3 regions of the Streptomyces sp. NPDC088810 genome follow, and region 1 is predicted to be linked to each of the others. Evidence: riboswitches for the same ligand, from Rfam matches in the RefSeq annotation. Region 1 holds a riboswitch; each other region holds the start of a gene.
The links. Region 1 has a riboswitch for cyclic di-AMP ahead of ACIP4Y_RS17135 (transglycosylase SLT domain-containing protein). Riboswitches for the same ligand answer to the same signal wherever they lie in the genome.
Positions count from the first base shown of each region.

Region 2: another riboswitch for cyclic di-AMP. It lies ahead of ACIP4Y_RS24205 (M23 family metallopeptidase); the one in region 1 lies ahead of ACIP4Y_RS17135 (transglycosylase SLT domain-containing protein).
Region 3: another riboswitch for cyclic di-AMP. It lies ahead of ACIP4Y_RS34840 (M23 family metallopeptidase); the one in region 1 lies ahead of ACIP4Y_RS17135 (transglycosylase SLT domain-containing protein).

Region 1 is NZ_JBIVJQ010000004.1:534,894-545,332, reverse strand. It holds gene fahA (fumarylacetoacetase) at 1-1,180, opposite strand, end outside; gene ACIP4Y_RS17150 (ATP-grasp domain-containing protein) at 1,449-2,690, shown strand; gene ACIP4Y_RS17145 (FAD-dependent oxidoreductase) at 2,737-3,939, shown strand; gene ACIP4Y_RS17140 (HAD family hydrolase) at 4,062-4,874, shown strand; gene ACIP4Y_RS17135 (transglycosylase SLT domain-containing protein) at 4,913-5,392, opposite strand; cyclic di-AMP (ydaO/yuaA leader) riboswitch at 5,398-5,577, opposite strand; gene ACIP4Y_RS17130 (polyprenyl synthetase family protein) at 6,163-7,173, shown strand; gene ACIP4Y_RS17125 (outer membrane lipoprotein carrier protein LolA) at 7,428-8,639, shown strand; gene ACIP4Y_RS17120 (ABC transporter ATP-binding protein) at 8,710-9,648, shown strand; gene ACIP4Y_RS17115 (ABC transporter permease) at 9,635-10,439, shown strand, end outside.
Region 2 is NZ_JBIVJQ010000007.1:384,425-394,863, reverse strand. It holds gene ACIP4Y_RS24235 (asparagine synthase-related protein) at 1-505, opposite strand, end outside; gene ACIP4Y_RS24230 (MFS transporter) at 1,229-2,653, shown strand; gene lhgO (L-2-hydroxyglutarate oxidase) at 2,737-3,957, shown strand; gene trmB (tRNA (guanosine(46)-N7)-methyltransferase TrmB) at 4,010-4,846, shown strand; gene ACIP4Y_RS24215 (PrsW family intramembrane metalloprotease) at 4,889-6,184, shown strand; gene ACIP4Y_RS24210 (aldo/keto reductase) at 6,256-7,200, opposite strand; gene ACIP4Y_RS24205 (M23 family metallopeptidase) at 7,286-8,320, opposite strand; cyclic di-AMP (ydaO/yuaA leader) riboswitch at 8,328-8,496, opposite strand; gene ACIP4Y_RS24200 (PP2C family protein-serine/threonine phosphatase) at 8,741-9,919, opposite strand; tRNA gene ACIP4Y_RS24195 (tRNA-Met) at 10,044-10,117, shown strand; gene ACIP4Y_RS24190 (dihydrofolate reductase family protein) at 10,211-10,439, opposite strand, start outside.
Region 3 is NZ_JBIVJQ010000015.1:126,193-136,631, reverse strand. It holds gene ACIP4Y_RS34855 (GNAT family N-acetyltransferase) at 1-2,449, opposite strand, end outside; gene ACIP4Y_RS34850 (HPr family phosphocarrier protein) at 2,628-2,909, shown strand; gene ACIP4Y_RS34845 (GntR family transcriptional regulator) at 3,100-3,786, opposite strand; gene ACIP4Y_RS34840 (M23 family metallopeptidase) at 3,985-4,740, opposite strand; cyclic di-AMP (ydaO/yuaA leader) riboswitch at 4,753-4,913, opposite strand; gene ACIP4Y_RS34835 (M16 family metallopeptidase) at 5,122-6,510, opposite strand; gene ACIP4Y_RS34830 (M16 family metallopeptidase) at 6,507-7,901, opposite strand; gene ACIP4Y_RS34825 (DNA topoisomerase (ATP-hydrolyzing) subunit A) at 8,199-10,439, shown strand, end outside.

The sequences.
Region 1 (10,439 bases):
CCACCCGGCGCCCGTCCGCGCCGGGCGCCCACGCCGACAGCGTCACCACGTCCCCGTCCTCCAGGAACGTCCGCTTGCCGTCGGGGAGTTCGAGGGGCTCGCGGCCGTTCCAGGTCAGCTCCAGCAGCGAGCCGCGCTGGTCTTCGGCCGGACCGCTGACCGTGCCCGAGCCGTACAGGTCGCCCGTGCGCAGCGAGGCGCCGTTCACCGTCATGTGGGCGAGCTGCTGGGCGGCGGTCCAGTACATGGTGGAGAACGGCGGCTCGGAGACCACATGGCCGTTGATCGCGACGGAGATGCGCAGGTCATAGCCGTCGGGCTCGGCGCCGGGTGCCGAGTCGTCCAGGTAGGGCAGCAGCGGGTGGGTGCGCTCGGGGGGTGCCACGCGCGCGTGCTCCAGCGCTTCCAGCGGGGTGATCCACGCCGACACCGAGGTCGCGAAGGACTTGCCGAGGAACGGGCCGAGCGGGACGTACTCCCAGGCCTGGATGTCCCGCGCGGACCAGTCGTTCAGCAGGCACAGTCCGAAGACGTGCTCCCGGAAGTCGCCGAGCGCCACGGGGCTGCCCAGCCGTGACGGCACGCCCACGACGAAGCCGACCTCGGCCTCGATGTCGAGCCGGACCGACGGACCGAAGACGGGTGCGGGATCGCCCGGGCCCTTGCGCTGCCCGGACGGCCGTACGACGTCCGTGCCGGAGACGACCACCGTGCCGGAGCGGCCGTGGTAACCGATCGGCAGGTGCTTCCAGTTGGGGGTGAGGGAGTCCTCGGCGTCCGGGCGGAAGATCTGGCCGACGTTGCGGGCGTGATTCTCCGAGGCGTAGAAGTCGACGTAGTCCGCGACCTCGAAGGGCAGGCGCAGGGTCACCTCGGACAGGGGGTGGAACAGCGGCTCGACGGCCTCGCGGTGTGCCGGGTCCGTGACCCAGGAGATGACGGCACGCCGCACGTCGGACCAGGTGGCGCGGCCGGCGGCCAGCAGCGGGTTGAGGGTGGGCCGGGCGAGCAGCGCCTGGTGGGGCGAGCCGAGCGCGGCGGCCGCGGCGCCCGCGTCCAGGACGTGGTTCCCGAGCCGGACGCCGATCCTCCGCTCCGTGCTGCCGGAGGGCGAGAACACGCCATAGGGGAGGTTGTGCGGACCGAAGGGGTCGCCCTCGGGGACGTCGAAGGGGGGCATGGGGTGCTGCCTCGCTCTCATCCGGGCCATGCATGGCACTGCGTTCCATGTGGTCGGGCCACACGTTACGGCCCACCCGCGTGTCTTGGGCAGTGCCTCACTCGGTGCTCGAAAGGTTGCTCGCACAGTGTCTAAAGAGTTCTTAATGTCCGGATAAGCCTTGCTGGAGCGGGCAATTCCGGCTTAGCGTCCTTTGGGACACGGACGGGGTGGGTCCGTTCCGTTGGGGGGACACGTGGGGGGACCCGTGGCCGCAAGTGCCGTCAGCGTGCCCGTGCAGGCCGACCGCGACGTGCCGGGACTGATCGTCAAGTTCGGCGACTACCCGCTGCACCACGGCGGAGTCGGCGCGATCCGCAGCCTGGGCCGCCTCGGCGTGCCCATGTACGCCATCACCGAGGACCCGTACACACCGGCGGCCTCCTCGCGCTACCTGACGAAGGCGTTCGTGTGGCCGACGACCGGTGCGGAGGACCCGGGCCGGCTGGTCGAGGGCCTGCTGCGCATCGGACGCCGGATCGGCCGCCCGGCCGTCCTGATACCGACGGACGAGGAGGCCGCCGTCCTGATCGCCGAGCACCAGGGCGACCTGGCCGGGCCCTTCCTCTTCCCGCGCGTGGACCCCGCACTGCCCCGCCGCCTGGCCAGCAAGCAGGGGCTGCACGAACTGTGCGCGGAGCACGGTGTCGCGAGCCCCACGGCCGCGTTCCCGCGGTCGTACGACGAGATCGTGGCCTTCGCCGACACGGCCCGCTTCCCGCTGGTGGCCAAGAACCGCGAGGCGTTCGTCCGGCGCCGCCGGCCCGCCGTGCACGGCACCACCCGGATCGGCACGCGCGCGGGACTGCTCAGCCTGGCCCGGGACTGGGGCGAGGAGCCCGGCGTGATCCTCCAGGAGTACCTGCCGCGCGAGGAGGCCGAGGACTGGATCGTGCACGCCTGCTTCGACCAGGACTCCAGCCCGCTCGCGCTGTTCACCGGCGTCAAGGTCCGCTCCTGGCCGCCACATGCCGGCATGACGGCGAACGCGTACGTCGTCGACAACCCGGAACTCGCCGACCTCGCCGCCCGTTTCATCAAGCAGATCGGCTTCAGCGGCATCATCGACCTCGACCTGCGCTTCGACCGGCGCGACGGACGGTACAAGCTCCTCGACTTCAACCCGCGCGTGGGAGCCCAGTTCCGCCTCTTCGAGAGCGAGTCGGGCGTGGACGTCGTCCGTGCGCTGCACCTGCACCTGACCGGCCGCCCTGTACCGGAGGGGGAACAGCGCGCAGGCCATCGCTACATCGTGGAGAACATCGACCTGCCCGCCCTCCTCGCCTACCGACGCAGCGGCTACACGACACCGCATGCGCCGGCCCGGGCGAGCGGGACGGAGCTGGCCTGGTTCGCGGGTGACGACCCGCTGCCGTTCCTCACGATGCTCGCCCGGTTCGTGCGCCCGGGCGCGAAGCACCTGTATCAGCTGTGGCGGACCAGCCGCCGCGGCAGCACATCCACGAAGTAGGCAAGGCCACGACAGCGTGGCGCACCGCGTCCTGGGGAGGGACTTCGTGATCCGACCGGTTGCAGTCATCGGGGCCGGGCCGTTCGGCCTGTCCACCGCCGCCCACCTGCGGGCGCGCGGCATCCCTGTGCGGGTCTTCGGCGACCCCATGGTGAGCTGGCGCGACCACATGCCCGAGGGCATGCTCCTGAAGTCGACGCCCGCCGCCTCGAACCTCGACTGCCCCCAGCCCGGCCACACCCTCGCCGACTACTGCGAAGCGGCCGGCATCCGCCCCCTGGTGACCGACGAGGACATCATCCCGGTGGAGACCTTCATCGCCTACGGGGAGTGGTTCCAGCGCAAGCTGGTCCCCGACCTGGAGCAGGTGCGGGTCGTCTCCGTCGACCGCGGCAGCGGGGGCGGCTTCGAACTCAAACTGGACTCCGGAGAACTGTTCACCGCGCGCGCGGTCGTCGTGGCCACCGGCCTGTCCGGGCTCGCCCACCTGCCGGCCGAGCTGGCGGGGGCGGCAGCCGACGGCCCCGCCCCCACCGGCCCGGTCTCGCACAGCGCCCAGCACCACGACCTCGGCCGGTTCGCCGGCAAGGAGCTGATCGTGATCGGCGCCGGCCAGTCCGCGCTGGAGACGGCGGCCCTCGCGGCGGAGGCGGGTGCACGGGTGCGCGTGGTCGCGCGCGGACGCGGCCGGGTCGCCTTCGGCGCCCCGCCCTGGGCGCAGCCGAGGTTCCGCCCCGAGTCCCCGTTCGGCCGGGCCTGGTCGCTGTGGGCGCTCACCTACTACCCGCACCCCTACCGGTTCCTGCCCGAGGCCACGCGGCACCACCTGGTCCGCCGGGTCCTCGGCCCGCTCGGCGCCTGGTGGCTGCGCGAACGCTTCGAGAGCGCCGTGCAGGTGCGGGAGGTCGCGTGGGTGGTGGGCGCCGAGGCGCAGGACGGCAGTCCCGTGCTCACCGTCCGCACCCATGGCGGCCGCACCGAGCAGCTCACTGCCGACCACGTCATCGCCGCCACCGGCTACCGCGTCGACATCGCGGCGATGGACTTCCTCGGCCACGAGCTGCGCACCGGGCTCGCGGTGAGCCGCGGCACCCCGAGGCTCGGCCCCGGCTACGTCTCCTCCGTGCCCGGCCTGTACTTCACCGGTCTGCCGGCGGCGGCGTCGTACGGCCCGGTGATGCGCTTCGTGTGCGGTACGGAGTTCGCCTCCCCGCGCCTGGCGAAGCACCTGGCCGCGGCCCACGGTTGAGCCGGGGAGCCGCGACGGGACCACCATCAGGGCGTCGGCGCGCGCGACTTGGGGCGCAGCAGCACGTAAGTGCGCGGATCGAGGGGTGAGTCGGCGGGGCGCGGTGTCCGTATTCTCTGATCATGGCACCCACCCCGGCATATGCACTGATCGCCACCGACCTGGACGGGACGCTGCTGCGCGGCGACGACACCGTCTCCGACCGGTCGCTCGCCGCGCTCGCGCGGGTGGCGAAGGCCGGTGCCCGGCACCTGGTGGTGACGGGCCGCCCGGCCCCGCGGGTACGGCCGCTGCTCGCGGACCTCGGCTGCGCGGGCCTCGCGGTGTGCGGGCAGGGGGCACAGGTCTACGACGCCGGCACCGACCGTCTGCTGTGGTCGGTCCGGCTGGACCGGGAGCTGGCCGAGACCGCGCTCGGCAAGATCGAGGCGGAGGTGGGGCAGGTCTACGCGGCGGTCGACCAGGACGGCGTCGACGGACTCACGCTCATCGAGCCCGGCTACCGGATGCCCCACCCGACGCTGCCCGCGGTGCGCGTCGGCCGGCGCGACGACCTGTGGACGGAGCCCATCAGCAAGGTGCTGCTGCGGCACGCCACGCTCTCCGACGACGAGTTGGCGGCGGTGGCGCGCGCGGCGGTGGGCTCGCTGGCGACGGTCACCATGTCCGGGCCGGGCACCGTGGAGCTCCAGCCGAGCGGGGTGACGAAGGCGACCGGGCTGGCGCTGGCAGCCGAGAGGCTGGGCATCTGCGCCGACCGGGCCCTCGCCTTCGGCGACATGCCCAACGACATCCCGATGTTCGACTGGGCCGCGCGCGGTGTCGCCATGGCCGACGCGCACCCCGAACTGAAGGCGGTGGCCGACGAGATCACCTTGTCGAACGAGGACGACGGCGTCGCCGTCGTCCTCGAAAGACTCTTCCCGACCGACTGACCGGGATATCAGTAGCGCCGGACGTGGCCCGGAGCCGGTCAGTACGCGCCGAACACGTTGTCGATCGACCCGTACCGGGCGGCCGCGTAGTTGCAGGCGGCGGTGATGTTCGCGACCGGGTCGTAGATGTTGAACGACGTTCCGGCGACGTGGTACGCGTTGAACGTCGGGTCGATCACCTGGAGCAGGCCCTTGGACGGGATGCCCTTGGCGGCGTTGGAGTCCCAGAGGTTGATGGCGTTCGGGTTGCCCGAGGACTCGCGGATGATGTTGCGGTAGATGCCGTTGTAGGTGCCCGGAATGTGCTTCTCGGCCATGATCGCGAGCGACTCGCGGATCCAGCCGTCCAGGTTGTTCGGGTATCCGGCGGTGGTGGTGGAGGCCGTCGTGGTGGTGCTGGTGGCCGCGGAGGCGCTGGTCGCGCCGATGAGCGGCAGGGCGAGGACGGCGACGCCGGTGCCGACGGCGGCGAGGGCGCGGACGAGGCGGGTGTGGCGGGGCTGAGCGGCAGCGAGCATGGGGGTGTTCCTCTCCGTCGCCTGCGAGGTGAGCTGTCGGGTTCGGGCGGGGAGGTGCCCGGCCGTGCCCTGGAAGAGGCACGGCTTCACCCCGAGCCGTGCCGGTGCGGCGTGTGCCGTCCGGCCTGGCGGCTTACCTGGGTCCCCCGCTCCTGCCGTACGAATGAGTTCGTCGATGGGTTATGCGGGCGGCGGCAGGATTAGGCGTCCGCCCGACGGCCCGGAACGTATGCGAGAGCACATGTCGGGAACAAGTACTGGATTCACACAACGTGCGTTTTGACCTTGATCGACGCCGTATGGGGTGCTTGATCCTTTGCGGTTGCCAACCCTCAACTCGCCGACAGGGCAAGGGCTTGCAGGGTTTCTGAGGGTGGGTCGGGCAGACGGGGAGCGTGAGCCAATTCACGAAATAGCAAACTGCTTCAAATCAGACATGGGGGATTAGGGGGATTAAGGCGGGAAGTCGGGGTGGTGGTGGAACCCGGGGTGCGGTGCGCGTCGTTGTCGTAGTGGCCGACGCGGTAGGGGGTGGCGAAAAAGGGATGGAGAGGTCGCGGCAGAGTGCCCGGATTGCTATTAAGTCAATGAATGTCCGTTCTTATCATGTGATCGCCGCTATGTCTGTCATGATCCGATACCGCCCAGGGTGGACCGGTGGGCGCTATCGGTGATCGAACAGGGACCGGATACGCTGACTTGAGTGATGGCAGCGACCTATCGACAAACCGTGTAATCGCCAGCAGACACCAGCAGACAGGAGACCCCTCGTGACCGTCGTCGGGCCGTTCGGGCTGAGCGTGCGGGACCAGGCTCTGGAAGCCGATGTCCAGGCCGGATTGGCGGCTGTCGAGGAAGGCTTGCTCGAGGCCACCAAGAGCGAGGTCCCGTTCATCACGGAGGCCGCGCAGCACCTCGTCCGCGCCGGAGGGAAGCGTTTCCGGCCACTCCTCGTGATGCTCGCGGCCCAGTTCGGCGACCCGTACGCGCCCGGCATCGTGCCGTCGGCCGTGGTCGTGGAGCTGACCCACCTGGCCACGCTGTACCACGACGACGTCATGGACGAGGCGGCCGTACGGCGGGGTGTGGACAGCGCCAACACCCGCTGGGGCAACTCCGTCGCGGTCCTCACCGGCGACTTCCTGTTCGCCCGTGCCTCCCAGATCCTCGCCGACCTCGGCCCCGAGGCGGTCCGGGTGCAGGCCCTGGCGTTCGAGCGGCTGGTCACCGGTCAGATCCTGGAGACCGCGGGTCCCTCGGACGGGCGCGACCCGGTCGAGCACTACCTGGACGTGCTCGGCGGCAAGACGGGCTCCCTGGTGGCCGTGTCGTGCCGGTTCGGCGCGATGATGTCCGGCGCGGACGAGACGGTCGTCGACGTGCTCACCCAGTACGGCGAACGGCTCGGGGTCGCCTTCCAGCTCGCGGACGACGTCCTGGACATCGCCTCCGACTCCCACGAGTCCGGCAAGACCCCGGGCACCGACCTGCGCGAGGGCATCGCCACCCTGCCGGTGCTCCGGCTGCGCGAGCGCGCCGCCCGGCTGGGCCGGCCCGAGGACATCGCGCTGTGCGAGCTGCTCGACTCCGACCTCAGCGACGACGCCCGGCACGCCGAGGCGCTGGCCGCACTGCGCGCGCACCCCGCACTGGAGCAGGCCCGCCGGGACACCGTGCGGTACGCGGAGGAGGCGCGGGCCGCGCTGGCCCCGCTGCGCGAGTGCGACGCCAAGGCGGCGCTGATGGAGCTGTGCGACGCGGTCGTGCACCGCGCCGGCTGACCCGGCCGGAACCCGTACGGCCGACGGCGCCCTGCGCGACCCCTAGGGGTCGGGTGGAGACACCGCCGTCGCGTGTCATACCGCAGGCGTACACGGAGTTGGCTCCGAGGTCTGACGCTTCCTCACGGCCGATTTGGTCAGATGGTAACCACGGAAATCACCACTCCTCACCGATTCGGGTGAGAATGGCGGCTCAGGTGGACCAGCGGACCAGCGTGAGGACAGCCGCCGCCGACGACGGAGGTAAGGCACACATGGCACCGTACGAATCCGACGACGCAGTGGGCGCCGCGCGGGACGAGAACCCGCGTTCCGGCCGCCGCAAGGCCGCCCGGTACGCCGTCCCGGTCGCGGTGGTGGGGGTGGCGGCGGCCACGATCGGGCTGGTCCCGGCGCTCGCCGACTCCGGCGACCCCGACCTGCCGAAGATCAGCGCACAGCAGCTCATCAACAAGATCGCCAAGTCGGACGTGCAGCAGTTGTCCGGCACCGTGAAGGTCAGCACCGACCTCGGCCTGCCCGACCTCGGCGGCTTCGAGGACAGCCTGCTCTCCGGCGCGGGCCGGGGCGGCTCCGGTGACGACTCCGCCGCCGACCCGCAGGCCAAGCTGACCGAGCTGGTCTCCGGCACGCACACCCTGCGCGTCGCCGCCGACGGCCCCGACCGGCAGAAACTGTCCCTCCTGGAGAGCGGCGCCGAATACAGCCTGATCCACGACGGCAAGGACGTCTGGGGCTACGACAGCAAGAGCAACCAGGTCCACCACTCCACCGCGGCCGGCTCCGGCAAGGACCGCCGGGCCGAGCCGCCGGCCACCCCCAAGGACTTCGCCGACGAGGCCTTGAAGTCGGTGGACGACACCACGTCCGTCACCGTCGACGGCACCGCGCAGGTGGCCGGGCGCGACGCCTACAAGCTGCTCATCCAGCCCAGGCAGTCCGGCACCACGGTCGGCGCGATCAGCATCGCCGTCGACGCGAAGACGGGCCTGCCGCTGAAGTTCACGCTGACCCCGAAGAGCGGCGGCGCCGCCGTGCTCGACGCCGGCTTCACCCAGGTCTCCTTCGCCAAGCCGGCCGCCTCCACCTTCGACTTCACCCCGCCCAAGGGCGCGAAGGTCACCGAGGAGAAGGACGGGGCGAAGGCCCCCGAGCACGCCCCGAAGCACGGCGAGGGCCTCGCCGGGGGCCTGGAGGGCAAGGACGGGCCGAAGGTCCTCGGCAAGGGCTGGACGTCTGTCGCCACCTTCGACACCGGCGCCGAGGGCGGCCTGCCCACCGGCTCCCGCGGCGGCGACCTCGGCGGCTTCCTCGGCTCGCTCGGCGAGAAGGTCTCCGGGAAGTTCGGCAAGGGAACGGTCTTCTCCACCCGCCTGGTCAACGCGCTGATCACCGACGACGGCAAGGTGTACGCCGGTGCGGTGACCAAGGATGCCCTGGTGAAGGCGGCCGACGCGGAGAAGTGACCGCTTCCGGGCACTACGCAGCGTGACCGTACGTTGACCCTTCACGGGAGCTCGAATCGAGGGGGAGCCGATGGACGAAGTGCCCGTGATCGACACGCGCGGACTCACCAAGCGCTACCGCGGCGGACAGCTCGCCGTGGACGGTCTCGACCTGACCGTCCCGGCGGGCAGCGTCTTCGGCTTCCTCGGCCCGAACGGCTCGGGCAAGACCACCACGATCCGCATGCTGATGGGCCTGATCGAGCCGACCGCGGGCACGGCCCGGGTGCTCGGCCGGCCCATGCCCCGGGCGGCCCGTACGGTCCTTCCACAGGTCGGCGCGCTCATCGAGGGCCCCGCCCTGTACGGCTTCCTCTCCGGCCGGGACAACCTGCTGCGCTACGACGCCGCCGACCCGACCGCCGACCCGCGCACCCGGCCGGCCCGGGTCGCCACGGCACTGGACCGGGTCGGCCTCGCGGCCGCCGCGGGCAAGAAGGCGAGGGCGTACTCGCTCGGCATGAAGCAGCGTCTGGGGCTGGCCGCCGCGCTGCTCCAGCCGCGCAGACTGCTCGTCCTGGACGAGCCCACCAACGGCCTCGACCCGCAGGGCATGCGGGAGATCCGCACCCTGATCAGGGAGCTGGCCGCGGACGGTACGACCGTCTTCCTCTCCTCCCACCTCCTGGACGAGATCGAGCAGGTCTGCACCCATGCGGCGGTCATGGCACAGGGCCGGCTCGTCGTCCAGGGCGCGGTGGCCGAGCTTGCGGCCGGGGCGCGCGGCCGGCTGGTGGTCACCACCCCGGACGGGGCCGAAGCGGCCCGCGTGCTGAAGGAACTGGGAGTCGGGGACGTGACCGCCGGCGGCGACCGTGTCACCGGCGAACCACCCGAGCGGGACCTCGCCGAGTTGACCGCGGCCCTGGTCGCCGCGGGCGTACGCGTCCGCGGCCTGACACTCGAACGGGCCTCGCTGGAAGACGCGTTCGTAGCACTGACGGGGGAGGGCTTCGATGTCGCGGGCTGACGTGCTCCAGCCGGGTGCCGTGCGCCGGCCGAACCCCCTGTGGAGCCTCGGACTGCTGCGCAGCGAGCTGGTCACCACCGTCCGCCGCTGGCGCACGCTCGCCCTGCTCGGGGTGCTCGCCGCGGTGCCGGTGCTCGTCGGGGTCGCGGTGCGAATCGAGACGCGGGGCGGCGGGACGGTCGGCGGCGGGAACGGCGAGGGGCCGGCGTTCATCACGCAGATCACCAACAACGGGCTGTTCCTGGTGTTCACCGCGCTCGCCGCGACCCTGCCGTTCTTCCTGCCGATGGCGGTCGGGGTCGTCGCGGGAGACGCGATCGCCGGGGAGGCGGGCGCGGGCACCCTGCGCTATCTGCTGGTCGCTCCGGCAGGCCGCACCCGGCTGCTGCTCACCAAGTACGCGACCGTGCTGGCCTTCTGTCTGCTGGCCACCCTGGTCGTCACGGTCTCGGCGCTGCTCGTCGGCGCCCTCCTCTTCCCCATGGGGGAGCTGACGACGATCTCCGGCACCCGGATCGGTTTCGCCGAGGGACTCGGCCGCGCCCTGCTGATCGCCCTGGTCGTCGCGGCCTCACTGGTCGGTGTGGCGGCCCTCGGCCTGTTCGTGTCGACCCTCACCAACAGCGGCATCGCGGCGATGGCGACCACGGTCGGGCTGCTCATCACGGTGCAGATCGTCGACCAGATACCCCAGTTGCACGCGGTGCAGCCCTACCTGTTCCCGCACTACTGGCTGTCCTTCGCCGACCTGATGCGCGACCCCGTCTACTGGGACGACCTGGTGAAGAACC
Region 2 (10,439 bases), on a different contig from region 1:
GCAGCGCGGCGGGCACGTCCGGGGCGGCCAGCAGGGCGGCGAGGTGGGTGAAGTCGAGATTGGCCTCGACGAGGTCGGCGAGGGGCAGCGCTGCGGTGGCGTAGGCCGTGCCGCCGGCCCACGGGGTGTAGAACACCGGCCGGGCGCCCGCGAGATCGCCGCAGACGGTGATGCGGCGGCCGGCCTGGACGACGGCGGTGTAGCTGCCGGGCCAGGTGGTCAGATGGCGCACCGCGCCCCCGCGCGCGGTGAACAGGCCGCGCCGCAGCTCCTCGTCGGTGGCGCCGCAGATGCCGAGGACGGCGATGCGGTGCTGGGCGTCGGCGTGCACCACGCGCACCTCGTCCGGGCGCCAGTCGCCCACGGCCCACAGCGGATCCGGGTCGCCCCACAGGAGTTGGGAGCCGACCGGGTGCACGGTCTCGCCGTCGTAGCCGACGGCACCCGCGGAGCCGATCCCGGCGGCGCCCGCGGCGGTGCTGCTCCACCCCACCAACCACCGCATCGACGCCTCCACAGGCTGTGGACAACCAGTGCACGGTACGAACCGGTTCCCCATGCTGCCATGAAGGGCGCGCCGGAGAGGGGCGGCGGCACCGCCTTCGATCGAGGGAAGTTCCCCAGGCGGGCCAGGGAAGTTGAGGGTCGGACGACCCGTGCGGAAGGGTCCGGTCCGGACGGAGGCCGGGCGGCACGGCGCGAATGCGCCCCCAACGCGCTCCCCCAAACCGCCCTTCGCGCCGTCAAGTTGCGTGGTAGGAACGGCAATTCATCGCACCGGCAGGGGTCGATTTTCGGCCAAATAACTGGAGCGGCGCCGGAGGTGAGCACGCTCCGTACAGGCCTGCGCAGCACCCAGCCATGCGTACGCGCGCACGGTCCGGGAGGCGGGCATCGCCTCCCGGACCGGTCCGCCACCCGCGGGGATGAAGGTGGCGGTGTCCCCCAGCCCACTGGATCCAGTACAGCGGGCCGACCCACGCAGTAGCCATGGAACCGCTCCCCCGGTGGCCGGAGAAGAGCGCACGGACGGGCGCACGGCCACACGCGCGGGGGCACGCGGCGACCTTCCGTGCACGGTGCGTAGGGGGCCGCCCTTGCGTACCGACCACAATCCCGCCAACCGGAACAATGCCCCTTAACGCTTGGGATGCGGCGAACTACGCTGGGTTTACGAATGCCGCGTGGTTATGCCAGTACGGCAGCCGTCTGTGTCGAGGGGTGGCGCATGTCCAGGGAGCAACGCGGGCCGAACGAAAAACTCGGCGCCGTTCTCGCCCTCGCGGGAATCAGCAACGCGGGTCTCGCGCGTCGCGTCAACGACCTTGGCGCACAACGCGGGTTGACGCTTCGCTACGACAAGACGTCGGTGGCGCGCTGGGTGTCGAAGGGCATGGTGCCGCAGGGTGCGGCGCCGCATCTCATCGCCGCAGCCATCGGCCAGAAGCTGGGCCGGCCGGTGCCGCTCCACGAGATCGGCCTGGCGGACGCGGATCCCGCGCCCGAAGTCGGCCTCGCCTTCCCCCGGGACGTGGGGCAGGCGGTCAAGTCGGCGACCGAGCTGTACCGCCTCGACCTCGCCGGCCGCCGCGCCGGCTCCGGCGGCATCTGGCAGTCCCTGGCCGGGTCGTTCGCAGTGAGCGCATACGCAACGCCCGCCTCACGATGGCTGATAACCCCCGCCGACAGCTCGGTCGCGCGGGAGGCGGGCTCCGGCGAGGGCTCCGGCGCACCGATCAAAGTCGGCCACAGCGACGTGCAGAAGCTGCGGGAGGCCGCCGAGGACGCCCGGCGGTGGGACTCCAAGTACGGCGGCGGGGACTGGCGTTCGTCGATGGTGCCGGAGTGCCTGCGGGTGGAGGCGGCACCGCTGCTGCTCGGCTCCTACTCCGACGAGGTCGGCCGCGCCCTGTTCGGCGCCTCCGCGGAACTCACCCGGCTCGCCGGGTGGATGGCCTTCGACACCGGGCAACAGGAGGCCGCGCAGCGGTACTACATCCAGGCGCTGCGGCTCGCGCGCGCGGCGGCCGACGTCCCGCTGGGGGGCTATGTGCTGGCCTCCATGTCGTTGCAGGCGACGTACCGGGGCTTCGGGGACGAGGGCGTGGACCTCGCGCAGGCCGCGCTGGAGCGCAACCGGGGGCTGGCGACCGCCCGCACCATGAGCTTCTTCCGGCTGGTCGAGGCGCGGGCACACGCGCGTGCGGGCGACGCCCAGGCGGCGGGCACGGCGCTGAAGGCGGCCGAGAGCTGGCTGGAGCGGTCCCGTCCCGGCGACAACGACCCCTCGTGGCTCGGTTTCTACGGGTACGACCGGTTCGCCGCGGATGCCGCGGAGTGCTACCGGGACCTGAAGGCGCCCCGGCAGGTCCGGCGGTTCACCGAGCAGGCGCTGTCGAAGCCGACGGAGGAGTTCGTGCGGTCGCACGGGCTGCGGCTGGTCGTGTCCGCGGTGGCCGAGCTGGAGTCCGGCAATCTCGACGCGGCGTGCGAGCAGGGGGTGCGGGCGGTGGAGGTGGCCGGGCGGATCTCCTCGGCGCGCACCACCGAGTACGTGAAGGACCTGCTGCACCGGCTGGAGCCGTACGGGGACGAGCCGCGCGTGGTCGAGCTGCGGGAGCGGGCGCGGCCGCTGCTGATGGCTCCGGCGTAGGGAGGGACGCCTACGGGGGTGCCGGGCCCCTCCTCGGCGTTTGAAGCCGTTGTCAGTGGCGCAGTGCACTATCGGAGGCGGAGGTGGTGCAGGTGCGGGCCGGGGCGTACGACTGTGATGTGCTCGTGATCGGTGGGGGGATCGTCGGGCTGTCGACGGCGTATGCGATCACGCGGGCCGCGCCGGGGACGCGCGTGACCGTGCTGGAGAAGGAGCCCGGCCCGGCCCGGCACCAGACGGGGCGCAACAGCGGGGTCATCCACAGCGGGATCTACTACCGCCCGGGCTCGCTCAAGGCGCGGTACGCGGTGCGGGGCGCCGCCGAGATGGTGAAGTTCTGCGCCGAGTACGGCATCGCGCACGCCGTCACCGGCAAGCTGATCGTCGCCACCGAACGCGAGGAGCTGCCCCGGCTGCACGCGCTCGTGCAGCGGGGCCGCGAGAACGGCATCCCGGTGCGGGAGCTGGGGCCGGCCCAGATCGCCGAGTACGAGCCGGAGGTGCACGGTCTCGCCGCCATACACGTCGGTACGACCGGGGTGTGCGACTTCGTGGGCGTCGCCCGGCAGCTGGCGCGGGCCTCCGGGGCGGAGATCCGGTACGGCGCGAAGGTCGTGCGGGTGGACCGGCGCCCGGAGCGGGGCGTGGCCGTGCTCACCGCGAGCGGGGACGTCGTACGCGCGCGCGTGCTGGTGAACTGCGCCGGGCTGTACTGCGACGAGGTGGCCCGGCTGACCGGCGACGAGCCCGAGGTGCGGATCGTGCCGTTCCGCGGGGAGTACTACGAGCTGGCGCGGCCGGAGCTGGTGCGGGGACTGGTGTATCCGGTGCCGGACCCGGCGTTCCCGTTCCTCGGGGTGCATCTGACGCGCGGGATCGACGGAGGCGTGCACATCGGCCCGAACGCGGTGCCGGCGCTGGCCCGGGAGGGGTACGACTGGGGGGTCGTACGGCCCCGGGAGCTGGCCGGGACGGTGGCGTGGCCGGGATCGTGGGCGATCGCCCGGCGGCACTGGCGGTACGGGGCGGGTGAGCTGCACCGGTCGGTGTCCAAGGGAGCGTTCCTGCAGGCCGTGCGCAGACTGCTGCCCGCGGCGGAGGCCGGCGATCTGGTGCGGGCCCCGGCCGGGGTGCGGGCGCAGGCGGTGCTGCGGGACGGGACATTGGTGGACGACTTCCTGATCCGGGAGGGGGCGCGGGCGGTGCATGTGCTCAACGCCCCGTCCCCGGCGGCGACGGCGTCCCTGCCGATCGGGCGGGAGATCGGGCGCCGGGTGCTGGAGATGCTCGCGGCGGCCGGCTGAGCGGCCCGGCTGAGCGGGCAGCCGCGCGGGGCGCCGTAAAATCGGTCGTACTGTGTCTGACTCCCTGAACACCCCCGATGCCCCGCTCTCGGCACCCCACGCCCCCGGTGTCCCCGTCCGGCACACCCGGGCCAAGGGGGAGCCGCGCTTTCCGGACGGGCCCAAGGCGGATCCCGCCGGATCGCACTTCGAGCGGCGGATCCGCAGCTTCCAGCCGCGGCGGAGCCGGGTGACGGCCGGGCAGGCCGACGCGCTGCAGCGGCTGTGGCCCGCGTGGGGGCTGGACATCGACGGGCAGCAGGTGATCGACCTCGGCGACCTGTTCGGGAACGACCACCCGGTGGTCCTGGAGATCGGCTTCGGGATGGGCGAGGCCACCGCGCAGATGGCCGCGGGCGACCCGGACACCAACATCCTGGCCGTCGACGTGCACACCCCGGGCCAGGGGAACCTGCTGAATCTCGCCGACCGGAACGGCCTGACCAACGTCCGGGTGGGCAACGGCGACGCGATCATCCTGCTCCGGGAGATGCTCCGCCCGGACGCACTGGACGGGCTGCGCGTCTACTTCCCCGACCCGTGGCCCAAGAAGCGGCACCACAAGCGGCGGCTCATCCAGCCCGAGTTCCTGACGCTCGCCGCGACCCGGCTGAGGCCCGGCGCGATCGTGCACTGCGCGACCGACTGGGAGCCGTACGCCGAGCAGATGCTGGACGTGCTCACCGCGCACCCGGACTTCGAGAACACCCAGCCGGACGGCGGCTTCGCGCCGCGCCCCGACTTCCGGCCGCTGACCCGTTTCGAGGGGCAGGGACTGGACAAGGGACATGTGGTGAGAGACCTGCTGTTCCGGCGTGTCCCGCACAGCGCCGCTGAGCAGGACCGTTAATCCGCTCCAGCCCCTCGCCCCGCCACCGTTAGGGTCGATGCCGTGGCCACCAGTCCTCCGTTTCCGACGTATCCGCCGCGCCCCGGCGACGGTGTGCTCCGCCACCCGCACTGGTGGCAACGCAGGTGGGTGCGGTACGGAGCACTGAGTTCCCTGCTGGCCCTGTCCGGTCTGGTCATCCTCGCGCTGGTGCGGCGGCAGACCGGCACGGAGGGCTTCCTCGTCGGGCTCGGCCTGGCCGTGCTGCCCGTGCCCTGGCTGATAGCCGCCTTCCGCTGGCTGGACCGGGTACAGCCGGGCCCCTGGCGGAACCTGGTGTTCTCCTTCGCCTGGGGAGCCTGTGCGGCGGCACTGATAGCCATCGTGGCCAACAGCTTCGCGACCAAGTGGATAGCCACCTCGACCGCGGACCCGGCAAGCGCCGACACGCTCGGCGCCACGGTGATAGCCCCGATCGTGGAGGAGTCCGCGAAGGCCGCCGCCGTGCTGCTGGTCTTCCTCTTCCGCCGGCGCGACTTCGCCGGGATCGTGGACGGGGTGGTGATCGCCGGGATCACCGCCACCGGCTTCGCGTTCACCGAGAACATCCTCTACCTCGGTACGGCCTTCGGGACCGACCAGCTCACCGGCGACCGCGGCATCGCCTCCGTCACCGCCGCCACCTTCTTCGTGCGCATCGTGATGTCCCCGTTCGCGCACCCCCTGTTCACCGTGCTCACCGGCATCGGCTTCGGTATCGCCGCGCTGTCCGCCGAGCGGCAGCATCTGCGGCGGATCCTGCTGCCGCTCTGCGGCCTGCTGCTCGCGATGGGCATGCACGCCTTCTGGAACGGCTCCTCCACCTTCGGCGAGTACGGCTTCTTCGCCGTCTACGGCGCCTTCATGGTGCCCGCGTTCGCGCTGCTGACCTGGCTGGCGATCTGGACCCGGCAGCGGGAGCTGCGCACCGTGCGGGCGGAGCTGCCGGCGTACGTGCTGGCCGGCTGGCTGGGGCCGGCCGAGCCGTTCGCGCTCGGGTCGATGCGGGCGCGGCGGATGGCCCGGGACTACGCCCGGCACCACCACGGGCGCCCGGCGGCGCGGGAGGTCGCCCGGTACGAGGCGGACGCCACCGCGCTGGCCTTCCTGCGGCACCGGGGGCGGGCGGGGAAGGCCGGCCCCGACTTCGTCGTACGGGAGCAGGAGCTGCTGGACGAGCTGTGGAAGCGCAGGCACGTGGCCCGGCCGGCCCTGGAGTACGCGAGCAGGGCCTCCGTACCGGCGCCGGCGCACTGGGGAGCGGCGCCGTACGGCTATCCGGCGATGCCGTACGCCGCGTACAACCCGTACCGGACGTAGCCGCCGGGGCTGCCGGGGGTGCGGCACCGCCGGAGCGGGGGATCAGCCCGGCATGAGCCAAACGACAGGCCCTAGGCGGAGGCCTGAGTCAGCCGGTCCACCTCGGCGTCCGTGAGCTTCAGCTCCGCCACCCCGACCAGCGCCGGCAGCTGTTCCACCGTCCGTGCCGAGGCGATCGGGGCCGTGATCGTCGGCTGGGCGGCGAGCCAGGCCAGGGCGACGGTGGCGACCGGGGCCTCGTGGGCGGCGGCGATCTCGTCCAGGGCCGCCAGGACCTTCCGGCCGCGCTCGGTGTCGGCGTACTTCTGGGCGCCGCCGGCGCGGGCGCTGTCGACGGTCGTACCGGGCCGGTACTTGCCGGTGAGGAAGCCCGAGGCGAGGGAGAAGTACGGGACGGCGGCCAGGCCCTCGCGGGCGGCGAGGTCCTGCAGCGGGCCCTCGTAGGTGTCCCGGGAGACCAGGTTGTAGTGCGGCTGGAGGGCGACGTAGCGGGCGAGGCCCTCGCGGTCGGAGAACTCCAGGGAGGCCTGGAGGCGCTCGGGGGTGATGTTGGAGGCGGCGATCTGCCGGACCTTGCCCGCCTTCACCAGCCCGTCCAGCGCTCCGATGATCTCCTCGACCGGCACCTGGGGCTGGTCGAAGTGGGTGTAGTAGAGGTCGATGTAGTCGGTGTCCAGGCGGCGCAGGGAGGCGTCGGCCGCGGCCTTGATGTTGGCGGCGGACAGCCCCTGGTACTCCGGGTGCTGGCTGACCTTGGTCGCGATGACGACGTCGGAGCGGTTGCCGCGGGCGTTGACCCACTTGCCGATGATCGTCTCCGACTCGCCGCCCTGGTTGCCCTCGACCCAGGCGGAGTAGGCGTCGGCGGTGTCGATGAAGTTGCCGCCGGCCGCCGTGTAGGCGTCGAGGACGGCGAAGGAGGCCTGTTCGTCCGCGGTCCAGCCGAAGACGTTGCCGCCCAGGGAGAGCGGGAAGACCTCGAGATCGGAAGAGCCCAGTTTACGAAGTGACGTCATACGACAGGTCAACGCCGGCGGGGGAAGACCGCATCCCGCCGCCGGCGTCAATTTCCCGCAAAGTGTCCCGCGCGGGGCGGGGGCGTCAGGGGGTGAGGCCCTTGCCGCGCAGCCACGCCATGGGGTCGATCCCGGTGGCCTGGCCGCCGGGGTGGACCTCCAGGTGCAGGTGCGGGCCGGTGACGTTGCCGGTGGCGCCGACGCGGCCGATGACCTCGCCGGTGGAGACCTTCTGGCCGGCCGTGACGTTGATCGAGGACTGGTGGCAGAACCACAGCTCGGTGCCGTCGTCGAGGGTGAGGATGGTGCGGTAGCCGTAGGAGCCGGCCCAGCCCGCCTCGGTGATCGTGCCGCTGTGGACGGCCTTGATCAGGGAGCCGGTGGGGGCGGCGAAGTCCAGACCGGTGTGGTAGCCGGAGGACCACATCGAGCCGGCCTGGCCGAAGGTCGAGGTGATCGTGTACGAGGAGGTCGGCAGCGTGTACTGCTTGGCCAGCCGGGCCAGCCGCGCCTCCTCGGCCTTCTTCTCGGCGGCGGCCTCCGCCTTCTCCTTGGCCGCGGCGGCCTTGGCGGCGGCTTCCTTCTCGGCCCGGGCGGCGGCGTCGGCGGCCTGCTTCTCGGCGGCGGCGAGCGCGACGGCGGTGGCCTTGCTGTCGGCCTGGCCCTGCTGCTGCTCGGCCTGGGCCATGATCCGGTTGCGCAGGGCCTCGCCCGCGTCGGTGCCGTCCTCGCTGTCGGCGGTGGCCACACCGACGCTGCTGAGCGTGGTGGTGGCCTCGGCGGCCGGGGCGTCGCCGGAGCCTTCCTCGAAGAGGGAGCCGACGGAGGGCAGGTCCGGCAGGGAGATGGAGACCGGCGGCTTGCCGGTGTTGGCGCTGGCCATGCCGCCCGCGCCGACCGCGGCCATGACGCCGACGCCGAGGACGGTGGAGCTGCGCGCGAAGCCGCCGCGCTGTTTGGCGACGCGGTGCCGGCCGCGGACCGGGGCGACGGATTCCTCGGTCGGGTTCCACTCCTCCCAGGAGCCCTCCTCGGCGCGGTAGGAACCGTAACCGAAGGTCTCGGTCTCGCGCTGAGCCGGTATGAACGGGGCTTCTGGGGCAGGCCGGTTGGACGCCACGCAGGCGTACTCCTTTCCTTCCTCCGCCTACCGGGTTAGCTGACGGGTTCGGAGCAGGAAGGTCTCCTACGCGCGTAAACCGGTCGTGGACTCCATGAGTTCACGACGGCATCCGCGTGATTCACCCCAAGGTGGTGGTTCCCCGGTTCCCTTGCGGGATTCGGCGCGTGCGCACGGAGCCGCCTCTGGTGACGGCTGGGACGACCGCGCTGCGTTATCGAACGTTAATAGACTTGCCAGTCACTTTCCAAGCCGTTCGGCTTGATCGTTCACGCTTTTGCCGGTGCAGCTATCGCCCACTACCCCGCCAAAACGGGCGAGTTGACCTGACCTCGGAAGAGTTCAGGAGTCACTTCGGGTTTTGATGGCGACTCAGATGTTATGCGTACGCGCTCGCCCGGTCACCTTCGGTGACGACCGTCAGGGCCGCCGCACGGCGAGCAGCGCCATGTCGTCGGTCATGCCGCCGCCGCAGTGCCGGCGCACCTCCGCGGCGAGCCGGCCGAGCAGTGCGGCCGGGCCCGGGAAGGTGCGCCCGGCGAGCCGCCGCTCGGGGTCGTAGAACCGGCCGTGGGCGTCCCGGGCCTCCGAGAGGCCGTCGGTGTGGAAGAGCAGGGTGGCGCCGCTCGGGAAGCAGGCCTCGGTGGCCCGGTCCGGCCACAGGCCCAGGTCGCCCATGCCGAGCGGCAGCGCGGGTTCGGCGGGAGTCAGGGTGCGCAGGGTGCCGTCGGCGTGCAGCAGCAGCGGCGGCGGGTGGCCGCGGTTGACGATCCGTACGAGGCCCTCGCCGTGCGGGAGCTCGGCGAGGACCGCGGTGGTGAACCCCTCGAACGCGTCGATCCCGTCGCGCCGGGTGCCCTCGCGGGCCAGCGCCCGCTCCAGCCGCTCGGCCACCTGCTCCAGCGTGGCCTCCTGCTCGGCCGCCTCCCGGAACGCGCCGATCACCACGGCGACGGCGGCCACCGCGCCCATGCCCTTGCCGCGCACGTCCCCGACGACCAGCCGGACGCCGTGCGGGCTGTCCTGCACCGCGTACAGGTCGCCGCCGATGAACGCGTCCTGGCGTGCGGCCTCGTAGCAGGCGGCGATCTCGAAGCCGCCGATCCGTGCGTCGGGCTCGGGCAGGACGGCCCGCTGGGCGGCCTCGGCGATCTCCCGGGCGGAGGCGAGCTGCCGGTCGCCGCGCCGGACCACCCGGTTGATGACGGCGGCCAGCAGGGCGACCGTGGCCACGGTGACCACGTCGGTGACGGTGCCCACGGTCGGGTGGGCACCGGCGTCGGTGTGCACGGCGTAGGCGGCGGCGAGGGACGCCAGGCCGGTGAGGACGGTGGTGCGCAGCGCGGACAGGGGGGCGGCGGCCAGCGGGGCGGCGGTGAAGAAAGGGACCGGAGTGAAGTCCTCCGGGGTGAGCAGGCCGTACAGGACCCCGCAGACGACGAGGAGCCCGGGCAGCGCACGGGCCGAGCCTGATCCCGGGCGGCGGCGGACACGCGCCGGCGCGGGCTCGGCACCGAGCCCCGGGTCGGGCACGGGATCGCCGGGGAGCCGGTCTCCCGCCCTGGCGTACGGGCTCTCCTCCACCTTTCCAGGGCGCACCGCGTGTCTCCCACATGTCCGACGTGCCTCCAGGTTTCCGGGCCCCGGGACACCGGGCGACCCCGGTGGACCGAAAGGGGTGTGCGAGTGGTCCCGCGCATGGCGTACACTGGAGTCACAACGACGCGGGGTGGAGCAGCTCGGTAGCTCGCTGGGCTCATAACCCAGAGGTCGCAGGTTCAAATCCTGTCCCCGCTACTGAAGACTCAGGGCCCGGAATCCACTGGATTCCGGGCCCTGAGTGTTTCCGGTACCCGTCCACCGTGCAGCCCACGGCGGACGGGCCGGCGCTCACAGCAAGTGAGCGTTCGGCGCCTTGGCGAGTTCCGCCAGTTCGGGAAGCACGACGACCTGCGCACCCCCGGCGACGAGAACCCCCGTCCCGTCGGCCGCGTGGACGAACGTGTCGGGTTCACGCCACGCGGTGACGACCCTCCGCACCCCCGCCCGCAGAATCAGCTCCGCACAGGGCGCCGGCCGGGACGCACGCCGGGCGCAGGGCTCCAGGCTGCTGTACACG
Region 3 (10,439 bases), on a different contig from region 1:
CGATCACCGCGCGTACGACCGTGTCGACGCCGCGCGGTGCCATGCCCTGCACCACCGGCCGCAGTTCCTCCGGCTGCCCGAACAGCTCGGTCAACTCGGTGTACGCCCGCAGCAGTTGATCCTCGTCGGCGAGGTCGAGGCGGACCCCGCCGAGGTCGGCGCGGTGCCTGAGGTGCGGGGCGGTGGCCTTGAGGGCGACCGGGTAGCCGAGCGCGCGGGCGGCCTCGACTGCGGCCTCGGGGGTCGGCGCGGGCAGGGCGCGGCGCACGGGTATGCCGTACTTGCCGAGCAGCTCGCAGGTCTCCGCGTCGGAGATGGTGAGCCCTTGCCCGCGTGTGAGCAGCTCGCCGATCAGCCGGGCGGCCCCCTTCTCGTCGACGTCGTCGTACTCCGGCACCTTCCCGGGGTCGGTCGCCTCCCGCCGCCACCCGGCGTACTTCACGGCTTCGGCGAGGGCCCGGACGGCACGTTCGGCGGCGGGGTAGGCGGGGATGAGGTGGGTGCCTTCGGGAGGGGTGGTGAGGGCGGCGGGGACGGCCGCTCCCGCGGGGCCGGGCGCCCTGTCGCCGGCCCCGGGGGCGGTGCTCGCCGCGGCCGACAGGGCCTCGGCCAGTCCGCCGAGTTCCACGTGCACCACCAGCACGGGTTTTCCCGGCACGGCGGCCGCGGCCGACCGCAGCGCCTCCGCCAGCTCGGCGTCGCCCGGCGAGCCCTCCCCGATCGCGGGGATCGCCGTGACGACGACGGCGTCGTTCGTGCCGTCGGCCAGCGCGGCGGCGAGCGCCCGGTGGAAGTCCTCCGCGGTCGCCCCGGTCGTCAGGTCCACGGGCCGGGCCGGCCGCAGCCCCTCGGCCAGACACCGGTCGTACGTCAGCACGCCCAGCGACTCGGAGTTGCCGAGGATCGCCACGCGCGGGCCCGCGGGCAGGGGCTGGCGCGCGAGCAGCAGCCCCGCGTCGACCAGTTCGGTGATCGTGTCGACCCGGATCACGCCGGCCTGCCTCAGCAGCGCGGAGACGGTCGCGTACGGCAGCCGCGTGGCCCGTACCGCGTGGCCCTGCGGTGCCGTGCCGGTCCCCTGCACCACCACGAGGGGCTTGGCCGCCGCCGTCCGCCGGGCGAGGCGGGTGAACTTGCGGGGGTTGCCGATGGACTCCAGGTACATGAGGACGACGTCGGTCTCGGGGTCGTCGTACCAGTACTGCAGGACGTCGTTGCCGGAGACGTCGGCGCGGTTGCCGGCGGAGACGAAGGTGGAGACGCCGGTGACCCCGGTGACGCCTCCGCCGCGCCGGTGCAGCCGGGACAGCAGGGCGATGCCGATGGCGCCGGACTGGGCGAACATGCCGATGCGGCCGGGGCGGGGCATCTCGGGGGCGAGCGAGGCGTTCAGCCGGACGTCCAGGGCGGTGTTGATGATCCCGAAGGCGTTCGGGCCGATGATCCGCATGCCGTACGCGCGCGCGGCGCGGACGAGGGCCCGCTGCCGTTCGCGCCCCTCGGGGCCGCTCTCGGCGTATCCGGCGGAGAGCACGACCAGTCCCTGGACGCCGTGGTCGCCGCACTCGGCGACCACGGCGGGCACCTGCTCGGCCGGTACGGCGACGACGGCGAGGTCCACGGGCCCGCCGATGTCCCGCACCGAGCGGTGCGCGGGCACCCCGTCGACCTCCTTGAGGTCCTCCGGGAAGACCTTGTTCACGGCGTACAGACCGCCGGTGTAGCCCGCTTCGCGGATGTTGCCGAGGATGCTGCGGCCCACTCCGCCGGGTGCGCGCCCGACGCCGACGACCGCGACCGAGCCGGGCGCGAGGAGCCGTCGTACCGAGCGGGCCTCGGCGCGCTGTTCCCGCGCGCGCTGCACGGCGAGGGAGCGGTCGGTGGGTTCGAGGTCGAACTCCAGGCGGACGACACCGTCCTCGAAGCTGCGCTTCTGTGTGTACCCGGCGTCCGTGAACACCTTGATCATTTTGGTGTTGGCGGGCAGCACCTCGGCGGCGAAGCGGCGGATGCCCCGCTCGCGTGCGACGGCCGCGATGTGCTCCAGCAGGGCGGAGGCGACCCCGCGGCCCTGGTGGGCGTCCTGCACGAGGAAGGCGACCTCGGCCTCGTCGGCGGGCGCGGAGGCGGGCATGCCGTCGGCGCCGATGCGGTCATAGCGTACGGTGGCGATGAACTCGCCGCCGATGGTGGCCGCGAGTCCCACCCGGTCCACGAAGTCGTGGTGCGTGAAGCGGTGGACGTCCTTGGCGGAGAGCCGTGGGTACGGCGCGAAGAAGCGGTAGTACTTCGACTCGTCCGAGACCTGCTCGTAGAAACTGACCAGGCGGTCGGCGTCATCAACGGTGATGGGCCGGATGCGTGCGGTGCCCCCGTCACGCAGCACCACGTCCGCCTCCCAGTGGGCGGGGTACTGGTGCCGGTCCTGCCGGTCCGCCGAGGTCTGCATGGGCCCCAGAGTACGGCTCGCGTACGACAACGGCGCGAGGCAGTCTGTGGAGGACGGGAAGCCGGACCGAGGCCGCGGTCCGGCGCCACGGCGGAAGGGGACGGACGTCCCCTCCGGGCACGCTTCACGATATGGGAAACTGGTCTAGACAACCCTGAACACCGAAGGGCAGCAACACATGGCTGAGCGCCGCGTCAACGTCGGCTGGGCCGAGGGCCTCCACGCCCGCCCCGCCTCCATCTTCGTCCGAGCCGCCACGGCCGCAGGCGTCCCGGTGACGATCGCCAAGGCCGGGGGCAACCCCGTCAACGCGGCCTCCATGCTCGCCGTTCTGGGCCTGGGCGCCCAGGGCGGCGAGGAGATCGTCCTCGCCTCCGACGCCGAGGGTGCGGACGCCGCACTCGACCGGCTGGCCAAGCTGGTCTCCGAGGGCCTGGAGGAGCTGCCCGAGACCGTCTGAGCGAGCACCGCACAGAGCGCCGGAGCCGCGTTCGCCTTTCGGGGCGGCGCGGCTTCGCCGTATGCGCGTCCGCCCGGTGCCGTCGATTCACCGGCGGCCCGGGAAAACCGCATGAATTACCGCACCATGAATTCGGGCAGCAGAAAACACTCCGCCCCGGAATAACCCCTCTTTGTATACGGCGCCCGTGTTAATGCCGCTGGCCCGACATGTTTACGGCTTGTTGCGAAGTCCTCACACGCTCCGCGGCACCGGAAAAGCGCAGCCGGTGCGCGCCCGTCGCGCGCTCGGCGTGCAGCGTGGTGAGCGCCCGCGCGCGCTCGGCGTCCCCGCGCGCCACCGCGTCCACGATGGCGCCGTGCTCCGTCCAGGACTCCATCGGGCTGGCCGGCGCCTCCACCGTGTACATCCAGGCGATCTTGTGCCGCAGCTGGGTGAGCATCGAGGTGAGCGAGGGGCTGCCGGAGGCCTGGGCGAGCGTCTCGTGGAACCAGCCGCCCAGCGAACGCAGATCGTCGCTGCCGCCCCGCCTGGCCCGCTCCTGGCCCAGCCGCACCAGGCCGCGCAGCACCTTCAGGTGGGCCTCGGTGCGGCGCTGGGCGGCCCGGGCGGCGCCCAGCGGTTCCAGCAGCATCCGCATCTCCAGCAGGTCGGCGGCCTCCTGCTCGGTCGGCTCGGCCACGCACGCGCCCGCGTGCCGGCGCGTCACCACGAAGCCCTCGGCCTCCAGGGTGCGCAGGGCCTCGCGCACGGGGACGCGCGAGACGCCGTACCGGCGGGCCAGGACTTCCTCGGTGAGGCGGCTGCCGCGCTTGTAGACACCCGCGACGATGTCGTCCCGGACAGCGGTGCACACCGAGTGCGCCGGAATACGCATGACCGACCTCCGCCTTAATCCCCGTGAAACGTCGACGATGGACGTGTGTTCCGTGACTCTATTCCAATGAGCCGGAATTTCCGACGGCGGGTCGTAATCCATGGATATTTTTTGGTCAGCGGATCCGGCGGACACTGCGAAAAACGGCGAAAGCCCCGGCTAGGTGAGCCGGGGCTTCGTAGGGTCGTGCGCGGGGCGTCAGACGTTCACGCCGTGCTTGCGGAGGTAGGCGATCGGGTCGACGTCCGAGCCGTACTCGGGGGTGGTCCGGGCCTCGAAGTGCAGGTGCGGGCCGGTGACGTTGCCGGTCGCGCCGGACAGGCCGATCTGCTGGCCCGGGACGACCTTCTGGCCCACCGTGACGCCGATGGAGGACAGGTGGCCGTACTGCGTGTACATGCCGTCCGCCATCCGGATCACGATCTGGTTGCCGTACGCGCCGCCCCAGCCGGTGGAGACGACCGTGCCGGAGCCCACCGCGTGGACGGCCGTGCCGCTGGCCGCATGGAAGTCGATGCCGGTGTGCGAACCGGAGGACCACAGGGAGCTGCTGGCCTGGTAGCCCGTGGAGACGTACGAGTGCCCGATGGGGGCGACGAAGGTGTTCAGCCGCTTGCGCTCGGCCTCGCGGGCGGCACGGGCCTTGGCCGCGCGCACCTCCTCGGCCCGCTTGGCGGCGGCCTTCGCCGCGGCCTCCTCGGCGGCCTTCTGCTCGGCGGCCTGCTGCTGGGCGGTGGCCTGCGCGTCGATCTGCCGGGGGACGTCCTCGGTCACGGTGAGAACGGGGACGAGGCCGGTCTGCTCCGTGGGGCTCTCGGCGGCGAGCGCCGGGGAGGCGGCGAGGGTGCCGATCACGCCGGTGGTGGTGAGGGCCGCGACGCCGGCCGCCTGGGCCGTGGTCCGCTTGACCCGGCCGGGCTTGCGGTGCTTCCCGGTGGCGCACATGAACGCCATGAAGTGGCTGGTCCTTTCCTTCCCTCTCGCCTACCGGGTTAGCTGACGGGTTCGGAGCAGGAAGGTCTCCTACGGGCCCCCTCGCAGCCGCGCGGGCGCCCGATTCACCCCAGGGACGGTGGGTCCCCGGCTCCCCTGGCTCGCGCCGTACGGGGACTCGGCGATGACTGTCCGGTGCCGCGGGTGCGGCGCACTGCCTGACGAACAGCCCGGATGACGCTACGGCGGCGCGCTTTCAATCCTCAAACGCAGCGGGGCTTTTGTAGCGCATCCCACAGGGCAGACAGGCAACCTCCGCCCCAAAACGGGCATCTGAGGGAACGAGTGGAACAGCAGGGCCCTGACGACCCGAAGGTCGCCAGGGCCCACGCGCGCGTGCCGTTACTCGGCCGCCACCACGGTCACTTCACCGATGCCGAGCGCCTCCACCGGCGCCTTGATCTGGGCCGCGTCACCGACGAGGACGGTCACCAGGCGGTCCACCGGGAAGGCGTTCACGACGGCCGCGGTGGCCTCCACCGTGCCCGTGGCGGCCAGCTGCCGGTACAGCGTCGCCTGGAAGTCGTCGGGCAGGTGCTGCTCGACCTGGTCGGCCAGCGTGCTCGCGACGGCCGCCGCGGTCTCGTACTTCAGCGGCGCCACGCCGACGAGGTTCTGCACGGCGACGTCCCGCTCGGCGTCGGTCAGGCCCTCCGCCGCGACGGTCCGCAGCACCTTCCACAGGTCGTCCAGGGCCGGGCCGGTGTTCGGCGTGTCCACGGAGCCGCTGATGGCGAGCATCGCCGCGCCCGTGCCGTCCGGCGCGGACCTGAGGACCTGCCCGAAGGAGCGCACGCCGTAGGTGTAGCCCTTCTCCTCGCGCAGGACGCGGTCCAGGCGAGAGGTGAGGGTGCCGCCGAGGCAGTACGTGCCGAGCACCTGGGCGGGCCACACGCGGTCGTGCCGGTCGGGGCCGATCCGGCCGATGAGCAGCTGCGTCTGGACGGCGCCGGGCCGGTCCACGATGACCACGCGCCCGGTGTCGTCCGCGGTCACCGGCGGCACCGGCCGGGGCTCGCCCGGGGTGCCGGTCCAGGCGCCCAGGGTGTCGCCGAGCAGCCCGTCCAGGTCGGTGCCGGTCAGGTCGCCGACGACGACCGCGGTTGCCGTGCCCGGCCGCACGTGGCGGTCGTAGAAGGCGCGTACGGCCGCGGCGTCGATCTTCTCGACCGTCTCCTCGGTGCCCTGGCGCGGCCGGGACATGCGCGAGGTCGCCGGGAACAGCTCCTTGGAGAGTTCCTTGGCGGCCCGGCGGGAGGGATTGGCCAGCTCGTGCGGGATCTCGTCCAGGCGGTTGCGGACCAGCCGCTCGACCTCGCTCTCGGCGAAGGCGGGCGCGCGCAGGGCGTCGGAGAGCAGCCCGAGGCCCTTGGCCAGGCGGGAGGCCGGGACCTCCAGGCTGAGCCGGACGCCGGGGTGGTCTGCGTGCGCGTCCAGGGTGGCACCCGCGCGCTCCAGCTCGGCGGCGAACTCCTCGGCGGAGTGCTTGTCGGTGCCCTCCGAGAAGGCCCGCGCCATGATCGTGGCGACACCGTCGAGGCCCGTCGGCTCGGCGTCCAGCGGCGCGTCCAGCAGCACCTCGACGGCGACGACCTGCTGACCGGGGCGGTGGCAGCGCAGCACGGTCAGGCCGTTGTCGAGCGTGCCGCGTTCGGGGGCCGGGAACGCCCAGGGCCTGGCCTCGCCCGGCTGCGGCTGGGGGTGGAAGTCCATGGTGGCGAGCTCGGTCACTTGGCCGTCTCCTCGTTCTCGTTGCCGGCCTCTACGGTGGCTTCCTGCTCCGGGTCCTCGGGGACCTCGGCGTCCGGGGCGGCCTGCGGGGACTTCGGCTCGTAGACGAGGACCGCGCGGTTGTCGGGCCGCAGACGGGCCTTGGCGACCTCCTGGACCTCCGCCGGGGTCACCTCCAGGACGCGCTTGACGGCGGTCAGGGCGAGCTGCGGGTCGCCGAACAGGACCGCGAACCGGCACAGTTCGTCGGCGCGGCCGGCGACCGTGCCGAGCCGGTCCAGCCACTCGCGCTCCAGCTGCGCCTGGGCGCGCTCCATCTCCTCCGGAGTGGGACCCTCCGCGGCGAACCGGGCCAGCTCCTCGTCGATGGCGGTCTCGATGACCGGCACCTCGACGTCACCGGAGGTCTTCACGTCCAGCCAGCCCATGGAGGGCGCGCCGGCCAGGCGCAGCAGGCCGAAGCCGGCCGCGACAGCCGTACGGTCCCGGCGCACCAGCCGGTTGTACAGCCGGGAGGACTCGCCGCCGCCGAGGATGGTCAGCGCGAGGTCCGCCGCGTCGCACGCGCGCGTGCCGTCGTGCGGGAGCCGGTAGGCGGCCATCAGGGCGCGCGCCGGGACCTCCTCCACGACGACCTCGCGCTTCTGCTCGCCGATGACGTCCGGCAGGGAGCCGTCGCGGGGCGCGGGCTTGCCGTCGTGGGACGGGATGGAGCCGAAGTACTTCTCGACCCAGGCGAGGGTCTGCTGGGGGTCGATGTCGCCGACCACGGAGAGCACCGCGTTGTTCGGCGCGTAGTAGGTGCGGAAGAACTGGCGGGCGTCCTCCAGGGTGGCCGCGTCCAGGTCCGCCATGGAGCCGATCGGGGTGTGGTGGTAGGGGTGGCCCTCCGGGTAGGAGAGCGCGGTCAGCTTCTCGAAGGCGGTGCCGTACGGCACGTTGTCGTAGCGCTGGCGGCGCTCGTTCTTGACGACGTCCCGCTGGTTCTCCATCGACTCGTCGTCCAGGGCGGCCAGCAGCGAGCCCATGCGGTCGGCCTCCAGCCAGAGCGCCAGCTCCAGCTGGTGGGCGGGCATGGTCTCGAAGTAGTTGGTGCGCTCGAAGCTGGTGGTGCCGTTGAGCGAGCCGCCGGCGCCCTGCACCAGCTCGAAGTGGCCGTTGCCCTTCACCTGCGCGGAGCCCTGGAACATCAGGTGCTCGAAAAGGTGAGCCAGGCCGGTACGGCCCTTGACTTCGTGGCGGGAGCCGACGTCGTACCAGAGGCAGACCGCCGCCACCGGGGTCAGGTGGTCCTCGGAGAGCACCACGCGCAGACCGTTGGCCAGGCGGTGCTCGGTCGCTGTCAGGCCCCCGGAGCCTGCCTCGGCTGTGGTCGTGTGACCCATGGGCATGTACGTCCCTTCGCGAGCGGAGGCGGTTGATGGAAACCGCGGTTTTCCTGCCGTTCCTGCCACTGTATGCAAAGCGTGCGGGGCCTCGGCGAAGTTCCCGCGGGACGTACGCCCACAGCGGATCGCGTAGCCTGCGTCGGACTCTGCTCCGCCGGTCCGGCGAGGCCCGCCCCGACCGGGTGGTGGCACGGGTTGTCAGTGCCTAGGTCCACAATGGTCCGCGTCAGATCCGTCAAACGCTTCAGCAGCACGAGCGCCCCGTAGGCGAGCGACCAGATCAGAAGGAGCCAGGCAGCGATGGCCCGCCGCAGCACGAAGACCCCGCCGCCCGACGATTCGTTCGAGGAGAGAATCCTCGACATCGACGTCGTGGACGAGATGCGTGGCTCCTACCTCGAGTACGCGTACTCGGTCATCTACTCGCGCGCCCTGCCGGACGCCCGTGACGGTCTCAAGCCGGTGCACCGCCGGATCGTTTACCAGATGAACGAGATGGGCCTGCGCCCCGAGCGCGGCTATGTGAAGTGCGCGCGTGTCGTCGGCGAGGTCATGGGCAAGCTGCACCCGCACGGCGACGCGTCGATCTACGACGCCCTGGTGCGCATGGCGCAGCCCTTCTCCATGCGCGTGCCGCTGGTCGACGGCCACGGCAACTTCGGCTCGCTGGGCAACGACGACCCGCCGGCCGCCATGCGGTACACCGAGTGCCGGATGGCCGAGGCGACGAGCCTGATGACCGAGTCGATCGACGAGGACACGGTCGACTTCGCGCCGAACTACGACGGCCAGGAGCAGGAGCCGGTGGCGCTGCCCGCCGCCTTCCCCAACCTGCTGGTCAACGGCTCCTCGGGCATCGCCGTCGGCATGGCGACGAACATGCCGCCGCACAACCTGCGCGAGGTCATCGCCGCCGCCCGCCACCTGATCCGGAACCCGAACGCCGACCTGGACGCGCTGATGAAGCACGTCCCGGGCCCGGACCTGCCCACCGGCGGCCGGATCGTCGGCCTGGACGGCATCCGGGACGCGTACGCGACCGGCCGCGGCACCTTCAAGATGCGCGCCACCGTCACGGTCGAGACCGTCACCGCCCGCCGCAAGGGCCTGGTGGTCACCGAACTGCCGTTCACGGTCGGCCCCGAGAAGGTCATCGCGAAGATCAAGGACCTGGTCAACGCGAAGAAGATCCAGGGCATCGCCGACGTCAAGGACCTCACCGACCGCGAGCACGGCCTGCGCCTGGTCATCGAGATCAAGAACGGCTTCGTGCCGGAGGCCGTCCTGGAGCAGCTGTACAAGCTGACGCCGATGGAGGAGTCCTTCGGCATCAACAACGTCGCCCTGGTCGACGGCCAGCCGCTCACCCTGGGCCTGAAGGAGCTGCTGGAGGTCTACCTGGACCACCGCTTCGACGTGGTCCGGCGCCGCAGCGAGTTCCGCCGCGGCAAGAAGCGCGACCGGCTGCACCTGGTCGAGGGCCTGCTGACCGCGCTGGTCGACATCGACGAGGTCATCCGGATCATCCGGTCCAGCGAGAACTCCGCGCAGGCCAAGGAGCGCCTGATCGAGCGCTTCTCGCTGAGCGAGGTGCAGACGCAGTACATCCTCGACACGCCGCTGCGCCGGCTCACCAAGTACGACCGGATCGAGCTGGAGGCGGAGAAGGACAAGCTCACCGCGGAGATCGAGGAGCTGACCCGGATCCTGGAGTCGGACGCGGAGCTGCGCCAGCTGGTCTCCGCCGAGCTGGCCGCCGTGGCCAAGAAGTTCGGCACCGACCGGCGCACGGTCCTGCTGGAGTCCGCGGGCGCCCCGGCGGCCACGGTGCCGCTGCAGGTGGCCGACGACCCGTGCCGGGTGCTGCTGTCCTCGACAGGGCTGCTGGCCCGTACGGCGACCGCGGAGCCGTTCCCGGAGGCGGCGGGCGCCAAGCGCGTCAAGCACGACGTGATCGTCTCGGCGGTGCCGGCGACCGCGCGCGGGGTGATCGGCGCGGTGACCTCGGCGGGCCGGCTGCTGCGGATCAACGTGGTCGACCTGCCGCAACTGCCCGAGCCGGTGACCGCGCCGAACCTCTCCGGCGGGGCCCCGCTGGCGGAGTTCGTCTCCCTGGAGGACGACGAGACGGTGGTCTGCCTGACCACGCTGGACGAGTCGTCCCCGGGTCTCGCGCTCGGCACCGAGCAGGGTGTCGTCAAGCGGGTGGTGCCCGACTATCCGTCCAGCAAGGACGAGTTGGAGGTCATCACGCTCAAGGAGGGGGACCGGATCGTCGGCGCGGTGGAGCTGCGCACCGGCGAGGAGGACCTGGTGTTCATCACGGACGACGCGCAGTTGCTGCGCTTCCAGGCCTCGATCGTCCGGCCGCAGGGCCGCCCGGCGGGCGGTATGGCGGGCGTCAAGCTCGCCGAGGGTGCGAAGGTGATCTCCTTCACGGCGGTCGACCCGGCCGCCGACGCGGTGGTGTTCACGGTGGCGGGCTCGCGCGGCACGCTGGACGACTCGGTGCAGACCACGGCCAAGCTGACCCCCTTCGAC